3 regions of the Pseudarthrobacter siccitolerans genome follow, and region 2 is predicted to be linked to each of the others. Evidence: predicted binding sites of a transcription regulator. Region 2 holds the regulator's gene; each other region holds the start of a gene.
What was found. Region 2 encodes LexA, which represses DNA repair genes until DNA is damaged. Its sites were predicted from a motif close to TCGAACANNTGTTCGA; they were not measured.
Positions count from the first base shown of each region.

Region 1 (2,262 bases), 2.9 Mb from region 2:
ACCAAGTCCGCCGGGGGCTGGCCGAACTCCCGCAGGATCTCCTCCTGGCTGACGGGCCGGCCCCTGTGGACCAGCCGGGTGGCGATGTGGGCACGGGCGTACACCTCGCCGTCGGCCACCATGCGCTGCTCGAAGTAGATGGCCTTGGCATCCAGGCCAATGATCCGCGTTTCAATGGTGTACTGCTGCCACAACTGAAGGGATTTGCGGAACGAGATGGTCTCTGCGGCCACCACCGGACTCCAGCCGCGGCGGCGCATCCGCTTCCACACACCGCTACGGACCATCAGGTCGAACCGGCCCAGGTCCATCAGGGACAGGTACATCCCGTTGTTGACGTGCAAGGCGATATCGATGTCCGTGGGCAGCACGCGAAGGGGCAGCGACGAGTGGCCCCAAACAGTCAGCGGTGGCCTCCGGGACGAGGTGATGAGCAGCAGGAGGGTTCTCAACAGCAGGTGCATGCCTACATGTTACCTGCGAGTAACATCGGGGCTGCTGAAGGGCCGCCAAGACCGCTGGCATTCCGGCCTGCTGCGGCAGGTAGTACCCACAGCGGTTTTGCGTATCCGGGAGAGCACTCCCAAGTACCCGCCCAAAATATTCGGGTAATCATTACTGGTGCCCGCACCTCCGGCGCTTCCTAGACTCGGGATTCCTAGGACCGAACATGTGCTGGCCTTTTCACCGGGTGGCTTCCGGGTGGCAGCGCCTTCTCGCGGAGCTTCCGTATCTTCTGGGTATGCGGACGCCTCCATCGTGCGCCGGCGGCGGCCCGGCTTGAGGCTGGGCCGCCGGTGCATCACACGCCGATCCGTCCTGCCCCGCTCCCTGCGCCTTGCAGCTGCCTGGGTGAACCGAATCCCGATGGGCTACCCATGAACCAGCCATATCTTTCTTCTCCCGATGCTCCAAGCCGCAGTTTCGCCACCGATGTCCCCCGCTCCGACTTGACGGCTGGCCGCCCCACCATCAGCAACAAACTCTGGGCCGGGATGGCCACCGCCGCCGTTATGGCGGCAGTGGGAGTGGGGGCGCTTGCGGCACCGGCCACCCTCGCTCCAGCGGCTACCACGACGGCGGCGGCTCCCGTTGCCGAGGCCGTGGCCCAAGCGCGGGGTACTGTCGCTGATGCTGCGGGTGCCGGTTCTGCGGAGTCTGTCCAGGCGCCGGCGGAAGCGCCCGCTGCTGCCCCGCCTGCGGCGGAGGCACCGGCGGAGGCAGCACCGCCGCCACCCGCCGTCGAGCCCGCGCCTGCCCCTGAGCCGGCACCCACACCCGCCGCCGACGGAAACCAGTACCACGTGGTTCCCGGCGATACCGTCGGTTCCATTGCGGCCCGGTTCGGGGTGGACACGAACGCCATGCTCGCCGCGAACGGTCTGGGGCAGTACACCATCATCATCCCCGGACAGACGCTGGTCCTGACCGGCCCGGCCGTGGCCGTACCCATCGCGGCACCTGCTCCTGCACCTGGTCCTGTTTCGGCCCCGGCGCCAGCAGTTGTTCCGGCGCCCGCCCCGGTTGCGGCCGCTCCTGCCGTCCGGACCATTTACGTTGCCGGAGCCGGCGGGCAGTCCATGGTGGATGCCTGCATCGGGCCCATCCATTTCACCCCCAACGACGGCTACTCCCTCTTCATCACGGAGCACGATTTCTGCGGCGGCTGGGCACGGTTCTCCGGAATCGGGGTGGGTGAGACGGTGAGCATCCCGGGCTACGGGACTTACACTGCGACGGCGCGCGGGCAGGTGCCCAACCCGGGGACCACCAACGACGTCATCAATGTGTTTGGCGGTTTCCCCCGTGCAATCCTGCAGACCTGCATCCCGGGAACCAGCCAGATGCTCCTGATTGCCCTGAACTGATAGGCCTGTCGCTGCCGGCCACCTGTATTCCTCAGCTTGTCCCCGGCTCCTAACCTTCAAGGCGGGGATCCGCGGACAAGGCCAGGAGCGGGCATAACTAACGCCACGGAGCGGACCCCGTGGCGTTGGGTTAGGAAAACTTGCCGGTTAGGCGTTCATCGGTTTGCGTTCCGAGATGTGCTCCACGAGCTCGCCGATCCGCTGCTCGGAGTAGTTGCGGGCGATGTCTCCCTGGCTGATGATCCCCACCAACTTGTGGTCGGCGATGACCGGAAGACGGCGGACCTGGTGGGTCTCCATCATTTCGATGGCCGCGTCGACGTTCGCATCGGCGTCAACCCAGTAGGGCCTGCCCGAGGCGAGGTCACGGGCCATCATCTCGCGTGGGTCGCGT
Region 1 is NZ_JAUSXB010000001.1:1,466,320-1,468,581, forward strand. It holds gene QFZ36_RS06930 (acyl-CoA thioesterase) at 1-464, opposite strand, end outside; gene QFZ36_RS06935 (LysM peptidoglycan-binding domain-containing protein) at 879-1,868, shown strand; gene QFZ36_RS06940 (CBS domain-containing protein) at 2,016-2,262, opposite strand, start outside.
Region 1: the regulator LexA is predicted to act here: its motif matches at 665-680, upstream of QFZ36_RS06935 (LysM peptidoglycan-binding domain-containing protein).

Region 2 (2,262 bases):
CGATGTGGGATCGCCCTTCGACTACCCCAAGCAGGGCATCCTCTACGTGGCCGGGCACCTGCCCAAGCCCGGCCGTGGAGCGTCCCCGGAATCCCTGGCCGAACTGGAAGCCCTGATCCGGGCATCCAGCGGCGGTGCGCTGTGCCTGTTTTCGTCCCGCCGGGCGGCTGAGGAAGCGGCCGATGCGCTGCGGCCAAAGCTGGGAATGACCATCCTCTGCCAGGGCGACTCCACCATGACGGCCCTGGTGAAGCAGTTTGCGGACGAACCCGATACCTGCCTGTTCGGCACCATGTCCCTATGGCAGGGGGTGGATGTTCCCGGCGGGTCCTGCCGGCTGGTGGTCATTGACCGGATTCCGTTCCCGCGGCCGGACGATCCACTGATGACGGCCCGCTCCCGCGCCGTGGCGCAGGCCGGCGGTAACGGCTTTATGTCCGTTTCAGCCACCCATGCTGCCATCCGCCTGGCCCAGGGAGCCGGACGGCTGATCCGCTCGACGGGCGACAAGGGCGTGGTGGCCGTACTGGACTCCCGGCTCGCCACCGAACGCTATGCAGGCTTCCTTCGCGGCGCGCTGCCGCCCTTCTGGCCCACGACGGACCGGAAGACGGCCATCGCGGCGCTTGAGCGGTTGGCGCAGGAGAACTCCTGACGCTGCCGGGAGTGCCTTCGCGCTGCCGGCGGCCTTCAGGTTCGCGCAACACCTTCGCGTTGCGGGTGAACGCCTGACGCTTTCTAGAGCGAGCGGAGCACCGACACAACCTTGCCCATGATGGTGGCGTGGTCGCCCAGGATGGGTTCGTACTGGGTGTTCTGCGGCAGCAGCCAGGTGTGGCCGTCCCGCTGACGGAAGGTCTTGACGGTGGCTTCGTCGTCCAGCAGCGCCGCGACGATATCCCCGTTGGCGGCGTCCGCCTGGCGGCGTACCACCACCCAGTCGCCGTCGCAGATCGCTGCGTCCACCATCGAATCGCCGGCCACCCTGAGCATAAACAGTTCCCCCTGGCCCACGAGCTGGCGGGGCAGCGGCAGGACATCCTCCACCACCTGGTCGGCCAGGATGGGACCACCGGCGGCGATGCGGCCCACGAGGGGAACCATCGCAGTGTCCATGGCGGTGGGAAGTTGGGTCACCGTGCTGCCGCTGCCCGGCAGCAGGACAGAAGGCTCGGTTGCCGGCTTGGTTGAACCACCATCCAACGTCAGAGGCATCAGCACCTCCATGGCGCGGGGCCGTTTCGGGTCGCGGCGAAGGTAGCCGAGCTTTTCCAGCTGCGACAGCTGGTGCGTAACGCTGGACAAGCTCGCCAGGCCCACGGTGTCACCGATTTCCCGCATGGACGGCGGGTAGCCGTTGTCATTGACCGAGCGCTGGATAGTTTCAAGGATTTTCTTTTGCCGCGGCGTCAGGCCCTTGGCGGTCTTCTTCGGTTGGGAGGTTGCCCTGCCCCCGGCGGCTGCTGCTGCCATATTCGCCAATGCCTTTCAGTTTGCCCTTGCCGTTTGGCCCGGACCTGGAGTTGCCGCCGTAATTGTCAGACCCTGCTGATCAACTTCAGAGGTGGTTGTTCTTGTCTTCCAAGCTAGGCCAGCCACATTGCATTTTCAAACATTTGTTCTAGCGAGTCTCGACATTATTCGTTGATAAGTGCTAAAACAGAGAAAGCAAAGTTCGAACATCTGTTCTACTCGGCTTCAAGCCATTCGAAAACCAGGACCACGTCCCGGGGACATCGACGGCCACCGGGCGAACATCGGGCAGCACGGTCAGGTCCAGGAGGGCTCAGTTCATGTCAGCTACATCTGCTTCACAGGGTTCACGTCCGCAGCTTCTTTCAGTGCATCAACTCATGGCGCAGCCGGCGCGCCCGGCCCCCCTGCCGCCGCTGCGCCTGACCCGGCGCGGAAAGATCGTCCTGATCGGCATCCCCCTGGTCCTGCTGGCGGCGTTGCTGCTCTCCCTCGCCGGCTTCTTCAACTCGCCGGCAAAGGCCTCAGACTCCGCGGCGGACCTTTCCCTTACCCCCACGGTTACTGTCACCGTACAGCCGGGCCAGTCACTGTGGGCCATAGCCGGTACCGTCGACCCGGAGCGTGATGCCCGTGACGTTGTGGCAGACATCGTCCAGCTCAACAACCTGACTGCCGGCGTGGTCCATCCCGGGCAACAGCTCTACGTACCCACGCCCTAGCGCCAGGCACTGTCGCAGCGGAGCTGCACGCTGAGCGCGAACAGCGCACCGTCACATTTTCCGGTCT
Region 2 is NZ_JAUSXB010000001.1:4,390,500-4,392,761, forward strand. It holds gene QFZ36_RS20360 (ATP-dependent DNA helicase) at 1-655, shown strand, start outside; gene lexA (transcriptional repressor LexA) at 739-1,473, opposite strand; gene QFZ36_RS20370 (LysM peptidoglycan-binding domain-containing protein) at 1,854-2,195, shown strand.

Region 3 (2,262 bases), on a different contig from region 2:
CGGGCCCGCTCTTTCTTTCCCGGGGATACCGTCGGCGTTGATACCGTTGAACCGTCTCGCCAGTCGAAGCGGAACTCGGGGGGAGTTCTCCTCCTGGCGGGACATCTATTTCGAGGGGCAGGGGTATGGGGCTGCGAAGCTTTTTCAAGAGACGCCCGGCAGCAGCCGGCGAAACGGCTGTTTCAACAGCCATCATTGATCCGGCAGCACCTGAACCGTTAACGCAGGAACATCTGGCGGAGCTGCAGGAAGCCTGGGCGGAGTTCGCCCAGGCAGCTGAGGGAACAGGGTTGACCAGCTTTCACGCCTGTTCCCGCAACGGCAAGCGCTGGGAAGAAGACCCTGCCACCGTGCGGGCCTTGGCCGCTACGCTCCGCGACATACGCGCCGAAGACACACCACCCGGCACGCAGCCAGCGAGCTAAGGGCCGGGCCGCCCTGTCGAGCAGCCCGGCCAGCGCCCGTCTAGGTTTCCTGGTCCTTCCGGACCTTGGAGATGGCGCGGTAGGCGGTGATCGAAGCGCCGAGCGCTGCCAGCGAGAGCACGAAATTCACGATCGTCAGTGGTTCCATGAGGGTTTCCTTATCGTTGAGTTCAACCTAGGCTAAGAAGGAGCCCGGTGGCCGCAACCCTTGCGGTCACGACCACCGGATTTCAGTAGCTACACCTTCCTTGCTTTACGCTTACGCTTCTGAGTGACCGCTCGGGAGCGTTTGCTCGTTAAGAGCGCGTTCCGCGTGGAAAGCAGAGCGATGACAGCTGTCAGCAGGCTCACGACCGAAGTCGCGAGCTTGATCAGTTCGTCGATGCTCATGTAGCCACCTCCTTCCTGCCCCGCCGTGCGAGGCCCCACGGTCGCAGCCGGTCGAGGGTGGGCCGTCAACCCCGAAGAGCGGCCGGGAAGGGCCACGAAATAAGGGAGCGCAGCGACCGCGTGGCCCTGGTCGGGCGCGCGGGTTGAGGGGTCGGGCCCCCGGACGGCTACGATCAGTGGCCTTGTACGGAGAAAAACCCAGCCACATGTAAGGCAAAAACAAGGCTTTTAGCAGGCCGGAGCGCAGCGCAAGACCGGTTTCTGGGTGGAGCGCAGCGGAACCCAGGGCTTGAGGGGACGGGTTATGCCCACTGGCGGACAGGTGGAGCCCTCCGCACAGCTCAAAGCTGTCCCCATTGGGTATAACCCGGACCTCTTTGGCGACCTCTGACAGACCTAGCGCGTATGATTACCTAATCGAACATATATTCGAATAAAGGTGTGTTGTGGGCGTTATTGTCGGTCCCCGTGTGATAGATGCGGGCGTTTCGTTGTTGTCGGTGCTGGTCTCTCCGGTGCCGGTAGCGGCAGGGTTCCCGTCGCCGGCACAGGACTACTTTGATGGCCGGCTCGACCTGAACGCGCACCTGATCAAGGACGTCACGAGCACCTACGTCGTGCGGGTGTCCGGGGAGTCCATGGAGGGCGCCGGGATCAGCGACGGGGACGAGCTGATCGTGAACCGGGCGCTGGAACCGCACGACGGGTGCGTGGTTGTCGCGGTCCTGGACGGGGAGCTGACAATCAAGCGGCTGCGGATCACCCCGACAGGGGTGGTGCTGCAGGCGGAGAACCCGGCCTACCCGGACATTGAAGTGCCGGCCCTGTCCGACCTGACTATTTGGGGCGTCGCAACCCGATGCCTCCACCACGTTTAGGACCGGGCAATGTCTAAGCCGGCGTTGATGCGGCACATGCCCCAGATCGCGCACGTGGACGTGAACTGCTTCTACGCCTCCGCGGAGCGGGCGTTTGACCCTTCCCTGGAAGGCAAACCCGTGATCGTGCTGTCCAACAACGATGGGTGCGCGGTCACCCGCTCCCCCGAGGCCAAAGCCCTGGGCATCGCCATGGGTGAGCCGTGGTTTAAGCTCGCCCCGCGGGCGAAGGAATGGGGCCTGGTCGCGCTGTCCAGCAACTACGAGCTGTACGGGGACATCAGTGCCCGGGTGATGGAGTTGTTGGGCCGGTATTCGGCCTGGCTGGAGGTCTACAGCATCGACGAGGCATTCCTCGGCGTCAAAGGCACCCCGGCCGAGCTGGCGGCGATGGGCCGGTCCATGAAGGCCGCGGTCCGGCGGAACGTTGGCGTTCCGGTCTGTGTGGGCATCGGGCCGACGAAGACGTTGGCGAAGCTGGCCAACAAGTGGGCGAAGAACAACAAGGCCTTTGCCGGGGTATGCCACTGGGACTCCGTCCCCGCACCGGAGCGGGTGGCGTTGCTGGG
Region 3 is NZ_JAUSXB010000002.1:66,077-68,338, forward strand. It holds gene QFZ36_RS20850 (hypothetical protein) at 126-425, shown strand; gene QFZ36_RS20855 (hypothetical protein) at 663-815, opposite strand; gene QFZ36_RS20860 (LexA family protein) at 1,262-1,693, shown strand; gene QFZ36_RS20865 (Y-family DNA polymerase) at 1,703-2,262, shown strand, end outside.
Region 3: the regulator LexA is predicted to act here: its motif matches at 1,233-1,248, upstream of QFZ36_RS20860 (LexA family protein).